4 regions of the Mesorhizobium sp. B2-7-3 genome follow, and region 2 is predicted to be linked to each of the others. Evidence: riboswitches for the same ligand, from Rfam matches in the RefSeq annotation. Region 2 holds a riboswitch; each other region holds the start of a gene.
What was found. A riboswitch is a leader RNA that binds a small molecule or an ion and turns the genes downstream of it on or off. The one in region 2 is predicted to bind cobalamin.

Region 1 (2,193 bases), on a different contig from region 2:
GCTCTATTCGCGTCTCGGCCCCTATCCCCTCGCTTTGCTCGACAACGCCGCCGTAACGCGCAAGCGCACCGTCTTCGAATATTGGGCGCATGAAGCCTCGTTCCTGCCGGTCGAGACCTACCCACTGATGCGCTGGCGCATGCAGCGCGCCGAGCAAGGCGATGAAATGTATCTGGGGCTGGCCAAATGGGGCCGCGAGCACGCCGCCTATATAGAAGAGATCTACCGCGAGGTCGTCGCGCGCGGGCCGATCGCCGCTTCGGCGCTCGAAGGCCAGAAAGGCTCCGGTGGCTGGTGGGGTTGGAGCCATGCCAAGCACGCCTTCGAATGGCTGTTCTGGGCCGGGCGCATCACCACCGCGCACCGGCGCGGCTTCGAGCGCTTTTACGACCTGCCGGAGCGCGTGCTGCCGCAGGCGATCCTCGATCTGCCGGTACCGACGCCTGAGGACGCGCACCGCGAATTGCTGCGCATTTCCGCCCGTGCCCATGGCGTGGCGACATCAGGCGACCTGCGCGATTATTTTCGGCTCTCGCCGGCCGACATGAAAGGCCGGCTGGAGGAACTGGTCGAACTCGGCGACTTGCTGCCGGTCCGTGTCGAGGGCTGGGACAAGCCGGCTTACCTTCACAAGGACGCCCGTATCCCGCGCAAGATCGAGGCCCGCGCTCTGCTGGCGCCGTTCGATCCGGTCGTCTTCGAGCGTTCGCGCTCGGAGCGGCTGTTCGACTTCCATTACCGCATCGAAATCTACACGCCGGCCGACAAGCGCCAATACGGCTACTATGTCCTGCCTTTCCTGCTCGGCGACAGGATCGTGGCGCGCGTCGACCTCAAGGCTGACCGGCCGGCCAGTGTCCTGCGTGTCCATGCGGCCTATGCGCAGGCCAACGCACCGGCGGAGACTGCGGCTCAACTCTTCGAGGAATTGAAGCAGATGCAGGGCTGGCTTGGCCTCGAGCGCATGGAAATAACGCCTGCCGGCGATCTCGGCCCGGCGCTGTCCGACATCGCGGTGTCGTAAGCTCGCGTTGACACCGCTGCCCGCAAGAGCCTAAATCCCATCCAGACGGTCTCCTCTCGGCAAAGGGAGGAGCCAAGAGGGAATGCGGTGCGGGATTGAAGATCCCAAATCCGCGGCTGTCCCCGCAACTGTGAGCGAAGAGCCAAGGCCGAAAGCCACTGGGATTGTCCCGGGAAGGCGGCTACCCAAGGCGATGACCCGCGAGCCAGGAGACCTGCCGTCTGGAATGCAAGAATCCGATCGCCTGGCGGGTTTTCCGGGCAAGGAGCCTGATGTGGATCGCGACAGCAGTTTTTCGGCTGAAACAACCGACATTTCGTCCGGCGGGGATCATCCCCTGGTCGGCATCACGGTCATCGTCTGCGCTTCCTGTCGCGACGAGACCGGCTCCGATGCCCATCCCCGGGCCGGCGAACTTTTGGCCGAAGATACGCGCCAAGCCGCCTCGGGCGAGAAGATTCGCATCCGCACGGTCGAATGCCTCGGCAATTGCAAGCGCCGGCTGAGCGCCGCGGTCCTGCGCGACGGCTGCTGGAGCTATGTGTTCGGCGATCTGACCACGACCAGCGGCGCCGATCTCGTCACCGGCGCGAAACTCTTCGCCACCTCGAACGACGGCCTCATTCCCTGGCGAGGCAGACCCGATAGCCTCAAGCGCGGCCTCGTTGCCCGCATCCCTCCCCTCGACATGCTGAAAGATTGATCATGACAACATCTCTGTCCCGCGTTCCCTGCACCGTCGTCACCGGCTTCCTCGGCGCCGGCAAGACGACGCTGGTCCGCCATCTCCTGGAAAACGCCGGCGGCAAGCGGATCGCCATCATCGTCAACGAGTTCGGCGACATCGGCATCGACGGCGAGATCCTCAAGGGATGCGGCATCGACACCTGCCCAGAGGAAAACATCGTCGAACTGGCCAATGGCTGCATCTGCTGCACCGTGGCCGACGATTTTGTGCCGGCGCTCGACAAGATCCTGTCGCTGACGCCGAAGGTCGACCATATCCTGATCGAAACCTCGGGCCTCGCTCTGCCCAAACCGCTGGTCCAGGCTTTCCAGTGGCCGACGGTGAAGAGCCGCGTAACGGTCGATGGCGTCATCGCCGTGGTCGACGGTCCCGCACTGGCGGAAGGCCGCGTCGCCAATGACATGGACGCCCTGCAGGCGCA
Region 2 (2,193 bases):
TCGGCGCCCGTCACAGGCGTCTGGGCAGCCGGCTCCGACTTCTTGGTCGAAGCGGTGTAGGAGCTGTCGACAGTGGCCGTGGGGGTCGCGGCGTTCGAACCATAATGGTCGCTGCTAGCGAAGGCGCTGCCGGAAATAGCCAGAAGGGCGGCGGCAGTGAGAATGATCTTTTTCATTTTTGTACTCCAGTATTTTTCCCGTCCGTCTAGCGGCGTGTCTTGGGATTAAATCGCGTCGTTCGGACAGCCCCGATGTGGGAGAGCCCCCTTGCCGTTTCCAATCACGAAGTTGTTCAGCGTGGACCATGACTCCACCACTTGAAATTGTACCAACGCCTTCTACATGTCTTATTTTTCCATTTGATATCAAATAGTTGCATAAGATCACGCCCCGATCACCAACTGTGTCGGAAGGCTGGGCGTTCACACCGTCCTGCACGCACCGTCAACAGAAACGAACCGTTCGGTTCGATTTTAGACTCTGCTAATAGTCACTTTTCGAAACCATTAACCCTTTTCCGGCCCGCTGAGGGTCGAAAACGGTGCCCGCGCACCTGGCGAGAAGAGGCGATTCCCCCGCTGCAACCGCGCCGGGACGATCCCGCGTACGTGTCGCGCCGCATGGATGCGATGTCGCTTTCGTGCCGATGTCGCAAACCCTGTCGTGATTAGATCGAGCGATCTCAGGTGCCGCTGCGTGACGACGGAGCGGAGAATTGGGAAGCCGGTCAGATTCCGGCGCTGCCCCCGCAACGGTGGTGGAGTTCAAGTCGCAACGGGAGACCACTGGGCGAAAGCTTGGGAAGGTGTCGCGATGGTCCGCCAGGACAACTCCAGAGCCCGGAAACCAGCCCGAGATCGCTAGAACTCGACTGATCGCGGTGGGCGGTCAAGGGGCGGATGGTGTTGTCCGGCTTTCGCCGGCTTGCGCCCAGTCCTTCCTCCATCACCACCAGTTCAGTCCTTGAAAATGAGGACAGGACATGGACGCGCGCAACGACATGCTGAGGCTTTTAAACGGCCGCAGACAGGGCCTTTCGCTGGAACAGCCCTTCTATACCGACCCGGACTACTTCAAGCTTGACATGGAACTGATCTGGTATCGCGACTGGCTGTTCATCGGCCATGATTGCGAGTTGCCCAAGCCGGGCAGCTTCATCACCGTGCAGATCGGCGATTATCCGGTCGTGCTGGTGCGCGATCAGCAGGGCAAGATCAACGCTTTCCACAATTCCTGCCGCCATCGCGGCAGCCGCGTCTGCAACACCGAGAAGGGCATGGCCGCCAAACTGGTGTGTCCCTATCACCAGTGGACCTACGAACTCGACGGCCGGCTGCTGTTCGCCCGCCAGATGGCCGATGGGTTCGACAAGAGCCAGTTCGGGCTCAAGCCGGTCGCCTGCGAAAGCGTCGCCGGCTATGTCTTCATCTGCCTGGCCAAGGAGCCCGCCGACTTCGCGCCGATGCGGGCGATGATCGAGCCCTATCTCCTGCCGCACCGGCTGAGCGAGGCCAAGATCGCCTTCGAGAGCACGATCATCGAGAAGGGCAACTGGAAGCTGGTCTGGGAAAACAACCGCGAATGCTACCATTGCGCGGGCAATCATCCTGAGCTGTGCAAGACCTTCCCGGAAGCGCCGACCGTGACCGGCGTGCAAGGCGCCGACAGCGATCCGGAGATGCTGGCCCACTGGGCGAGGTGCGAAGCTGTTGGCCTGCCCAGCAAGTTTCGCATCGACCCGGCTGGACAATACCGCGCCACCCGCGCGCCGCTGCTGCGCGATGCCCAGAGCTACACGATGACCGGCAAGCGGGCGGTGAAGAAGAACCTGTCCGACAGCGTCTCGGCCGACCGGATCGGCACGCTGATGCACTATCACTACCCGACAACCTGGAACCATATCCTCGTGGATCATGCGGTGACGTTCCGCGTGCTGCCGGTCAGCGCCACGGAAACAGCGGTTACGACCAAATGGCTGGTCCACAAGGATGCCGTGGAAGGCGTCGACTACGATCTCGCCGAACTCACCCATGTCTGGACCGAGACCAACGACCAGGACCGCCGCATCGTCGAGGAAAACGCCTTCGGCATCCTGTCGCCGGCCTACGAGCCCGGTCCCTATTCGGAGCTGCACGAGGGCGGCGTCATCCAGTTCGTCGACTGGTACGCGCGCTTTATCGGCCCACGGCTTTC
Region 3 (2,193 bases), on a different contig from region 2:
ACGCGCGACAGGAACGCATCGCGAAACACCTCGCTGCCCGTCCGAGGCGCCAGCGGCGCATTGACGATGTTGCCGGCGCCGGTCTCACTCTTCGCGCCCGTGCCGGGATAAAGCGGCATCTGGTGCGTCGAGCAATAGAGCACCGAGGGATCGTCCCAAAAAATATCCTGGGTGCCGTTGCCGTGATGCACGTCCCAGTCGACGACAGCGACACGCTCGGCGCCATGCTTCCTCTGCGCATGGCGCGCTGCGATTGCCGCCGTGTTGAAGAAGCAGAAGCCCATGGCCGTGGTCTTTTCGGCATGGTGGCCGGGCGGGCGGGCGGCGACGAAGACGTTGTCGGCGCGGCCCGCAAAGACGTCGTCGACGGCGGCATTGGCGGCACCGATCGCCGTAATCACCGCCTGCCAGCTTTTCGGGCTGGCGGTGGTGTCGGCGTCGATGCGGGCAATGCCTTCGTCGGGGATGGCGGCGCGGACACGCGCGACGAAATCGGCGGGATGCGCGTAGAGGATGGTCGCCTCGTCGCCTTGCAGTGCCTCGACGCGGTCAAGCGCGGCAAAAGCTTCGTCGTCGAGCACGCGCTCGATGGCGCGCAGGCGGTCGGGCCGCTCAGGGTGACCGGGCGGGGTGATGTGTTCGAGAAAGATCGGGTGCGTGTAGAGACGGGTGGCCATGCCCCCTATCTAGTGCCCCGGCGCCGTGATGGCCATGCGTCGCGGCTTGATCGCTGGGGAAAATCGAACCTGCGTCCATTGATGTCGCTGCGGGCATTGGCGTCGCCGGCCCTTCGGAGTAAGACTGCCGCTACTGCCTGGTGCCTGCCGGTCTGTTTGTTTTAGCCGCATTCTGCGACGCCAAGTGATTCCACTTGGCTGCAAATGCCCTGGCGGGAGAATCGGGAACACGGTTGAACTCCGTGGCGTGCCCAACGCTGTGAGGGGGACCGCGCCGGTAAATGCCACTGTCGATGACGGGAAGGCACCGGACGCGGGTTGATCCCGAGCCAGAAGACCGGCCTGGCAGGCATCGTCATCCGCATGGTCAGGCGGATGACATCGGTTGCAATCGCAAGGGGACAAGCGATGCCGGAAGCTATGACCACTCCAATGGGCGATGGATTTGACCAGATTGCGCGCGACGCTGTTTACCGCGCCATCTTCACGCGGCGCGACGTCCGCAGCCATTTTACATCGGAGGCCATCGACGACGAGGTGCTGGCGCGGCTGCTGCTTGCCGCCCACCACGCGCCATCGGTCGGCTTCATGCAACCTTGGAATTTCATCGTCATTCGCGATGCCGCGCGGCGGGCGGAAGTGCGCGACCTGTTCCTGGCCGCGCGAGAACGGGAACTGCCTGAAATCGAGGCAGAACGGCAGGCGCTCTACCGCAAGCTCAAGCTCGAAGGCATTTGCGAAAGCGCGCTCAACATCTGCATCACCTGCGACCGCGAGCGCTCGAAAGGCTCGCCGCTGGGGCGCTGGCACAATCCGGAGATGGATCTCTACAGCACGGTCTGCGCGGTGCAGAATTTCTGGCTGGCGGCACGCGCCGAGGGCGTCGGCGTCGGCTGGGTCAGCATCATCGAGGCGCAAGCGCTGAAAAGCTTGCTGGCCATTCCCGATCAAGTGACGCCGATCGCCTATCTCTGCGTCGGCCGCGTTTCCGAATTCGCACCGAAGCCGGATCTCGAAACACACGGCTGGGGCCGGCGGCTGCCGTTGCCCGAGCTTATCATGAGCGAGACTTTTCGCGGACAAGGCGAAGCGCCGCTCAAATCAGCAGTGGCGTGGCTCTGTACCGCCGCCGGTGCGCCCGCGAGCCTAGCCGATCAGCGCGTCGCGCCGGCCGTGCCCCAGCGCGAACCGCCGAAAGTGGAGAGCGCCTTGTCCTTGAGTTCCCTGAACTTCGACGAGGCTTCGGCCAGCCTGGCGTCCCAGGCGGCATCGGGCACCTGACCCTCGATGGTCTTGAAATAGACCTGCATCAGGCAGGCAATGGCGAACGGCTCAATGAAGGCCGCCTTGAAGGCCCAGGCAAAGACGATTGCCAGCACGAAAGCCCAGCCGGCGAGCTGCCCGGGCATGACGTAAAGAATAGCGGCTGCCGGAGCCAGCATCAGCAGGAAAATCACGAACGACACGCCCCACATGATGACCCCTAGCCAGACGGCATTCTTGACCATGGTCTTGC
Region 4 (2,193 bases), on a different contig from region 2:
GTGGCGCATCGATGGTCGACCAGCCCTCACCGCGCCGCGAGCGGTGCAGCGCGATGCGCTCGCGCATCTCGTCGTCATAGGCTTGCGCCGTGGCGATATAGGCCCATGGCGAGGGCAATGCCGTCATCAGGGTTTCGGCGTGCGCGCTCTTGCCGGAGCGCGCACCACCGATGATGAAGGTCAGCCTGCCGCGATCAGGCAAAGCTGTCGCGCAGGCTGGTCGCCATGCCGGTGAAGCGCCTGCGCACCACGCCCACGATCGCGCCGAGCACCAGCCAGAACACCAGATTGGTCACCGTCACCGCCACCACGAACTGATGGTGTAGGCCTTCCGGGATCGGTGTTTCGAAACTGTCGGGCTGCGGCGCGCCGACGACATGCGGCGCGACGATCAGCAAGACGGCGAGGATGGTCAATGGCAACGATCTGCGAAACACGATCAGGCCCAGGCCGGTCGCGGTCGCGGCCGCCGTCGCCGTCCACCAGATCTGGCGCGGCAGAAGATCGGCCGCCGGCATTGCCGGCAGTTCCGGCTGCAGTCCGAGACCCGGTGCCAGTGCGAACACGGCAAAGCCGGCCAAGCCCCAGAACACACCCTGGCGCCAGTTGCCGACGCCGCCGAAGAACTCGGAAACCGCGACCAGGACCAGCGCGAAGCCGATCCCGGTGACGATGTTGGCAACCACGCTAAAGGCGAAACGCTCGAAACCGTCGGCTGGCGCCCAGCCTTCGTCTTCCTCCGCCGGTGTCACGGCATCGGTGCCCGCGGGCGCGGCAGAGCTCATGGCATTCCCAGCGGGCGCCACCGTGCTCATGGCATCATTGGTCGCCGCTGGTGCGGCCGCGTGATCATGGTGGTGGCCGCCGCCGGCCTTTTCGTAGACTTCCGCCTTGAGGATCAGCGGCACGGTGGCATAGGCCTGCATGCAGGCGAGAACGACACCGGCCACGAGCCCCGCGATCGCCGCGACGAACACGACGTTGCGAAACAGATTCATGATGTCGGATCCTCGTTAGTGGCAGGGAAACGCCATCGAGTGGCGATAGTCGTGGGCAGCATTGTGGACCGCATCGATATGCGAGAAGCCGACAAAGCCGACGACGAAGATGCCGAGCAGCGCCGCGAGCGCGAGCTGCATGAAGCGCGACTGCGAGGAGACGGAGGCGCCGAGGGAGACGGAAGCGGTAGTCATGTCTTGTCCTTTCGCCCTCCACCCGAGGGCATCGAAGTCAGTTTCCTGTCGCCGGCAGGTCTCCTGGCTCGCGGATAAGCGCCCTTCCCCACCTTCCCGAAGAAAAATCTTCAGTGGCATATGGAGAGGACTACCGCACACAGTTGCGGGGGCAGCCACGGCATTGGGCAGGAATTCCTGCCCGCACCGCATTCCCTCTTGGCTCCAAAAAGGAACCGACGACATCGGTGACTATAGGGAAATTCGCCGCGCCCGGCAAACCAAATTCCGACAGCCGCCAGCGCAGGAGCGCCGTATCGGCGAAGCTGCCCTCCTCCCGTCCCGATTGACAAACTTCATGGCCGGGTGTCGGCTGGCACCCCTCACGGGAAGCCAGCCATGCAGCCCAATGCCAGCGAGCGCGTGCCCTATAACGGCCTGACTCGAACCGAGCCGACGCTGCCCTCGTCGGCCTATTGGGACCAGGACAACTATCAGCGCGATCTCGATGCCATCTGGTACAGGAACTGGCTGCTCGTCTGCCGCGAGGCCGACCTTGCCCAGCCTTTGGCGTTCCGCACCTTCCGCGTCGGTACGCAGGAAATCCTCCTGCTGCGCGACGACACCGGCGAGTTGCATGCCTTCCACAACACCTGCCGGCATCGCGGCTCGCAGCTTTGCCAGGAAAGCCAGGGCCGGCTGAAGGCGCGGCTGATCAACTGCCCGTATCATGCCTGGTCCTATTCGCTGCGTGGCGATCTGGTGCGCGTGCCGTCGAAATCGCTGCCTGACGGCTTCGACAAGGCCGATCACCCGCTTTATCGCGTCGCGCTCTCGGTGTGGCGGGGCTTCGTCTTCGTCAATCTTGCGGAAGATGCCGCCAGCTCGGCGCAATCCTCCTTCGACCCGGCCTCCGGCGACTTCGGCAACTGGCCGCTGGAAACGCTGGTATCGGGCCACGTGCTGCGCAAGGTGATGAACTGCAACTGGAAGATTTTTTGGGAAAACTTCAACGAGTGCC

Region 1: linked by a shared signal. The riboswitch ahead of FJW04_RS13880 (DUF1636 family protein) and the one ahead of FJW04_RS00015 (aromatic ring-hydroxylating dioxygenase subunit alpha) in region 2 are both predicted to bind cobalamin.
Region 3: linked by a shared signal. The riboswitch ahead of bluB (5,6-dimethylbenzimidazole synthase) and the one ahead of FJW04_RS00015 (aromatic ring-hydroxylating dioxygenase subunit alpha) in region 2 are both predicted to bind cobalamin.
Region 4: linked by a shared signal. The riboswitch ahead of FJW04_RS14080 (CbtB domain-containing protein) and the one ahead of FJW04_RS00015 (aromatic ring-hydroxylating dioxygenase subunit alpha) in region 2 are both predicted to bind cobalamin.

Annotation. Positions count from the first base shown of each region.
Region 1 covers NZ_VFTY01000005.1:271,998-274,190, reverse strand. The annotation lists gene FJW04_RS13885 (winged helix-turn-helix domain-containing protein) at 1-1,024, shown strand, start outside; cobalamin riboswitch at 1,054-1,261, shown strand; gene FJW04_RS13880 (DUF1636 family protein) at 1,299-1,727, shown strand; gene cobW (cobalamin biosynthesis protein CobW) at 1,730-2,193, shown strand, end outside.
Region 2 covers NZ_VFTY01000001.1:297-2,489, forward strand. The annotation lists gene FJW04_RS00010 (DUF680 domain-containing protein) at 1-176, opposite strand, end outside; cobalamin riboswitch at 668-870, shown strand; gene FJW04_RS00015 (aromatic ring-hydroxylating dioxygenase subunit alpha) at 983-2,193, shown strand, end outside.
Region 3 covers NZ_VFTY01000006.1:48,555-50,747, forward strand. The annotation lists gene FJW04_RS15070 (histone deacetylase family protein) at 1-677, opposite strand, end outside; cobalamin riboswitch at 856-1,038, shown strand; partial or broken gene bluB (5,6-dimethylbenzimidazole synthase) at 1,110-1,715, shown strand; gene FJW04_RS15080 (hypothetical protein) at 1,832-2,193, opposite strand, start outside.
Region 4 covers NZ_VFTY01000005.1:313,021-315,213, reverse strand. The annotation lists gene cobU (bifunctional adenosylcobinamide kinase/adenosylcobinamide-phosphate guanylyltransferase) at 1-202, opposite strand, end outside; gene FJW04_RS14085 (CbtA family protein) at 195-998, opposite strand; gene FJW04_RS14080 (CbtB domain-containing protein) at 1,014-1,193, opposite strand; cobalamin riboswitch at 1,229-1,428, opposite strand; gene FJW04_RS14075 (aromatic ring-hydroxylating dioxygenase subunit alpha) at 1,572-2,193, shown strand, end outside.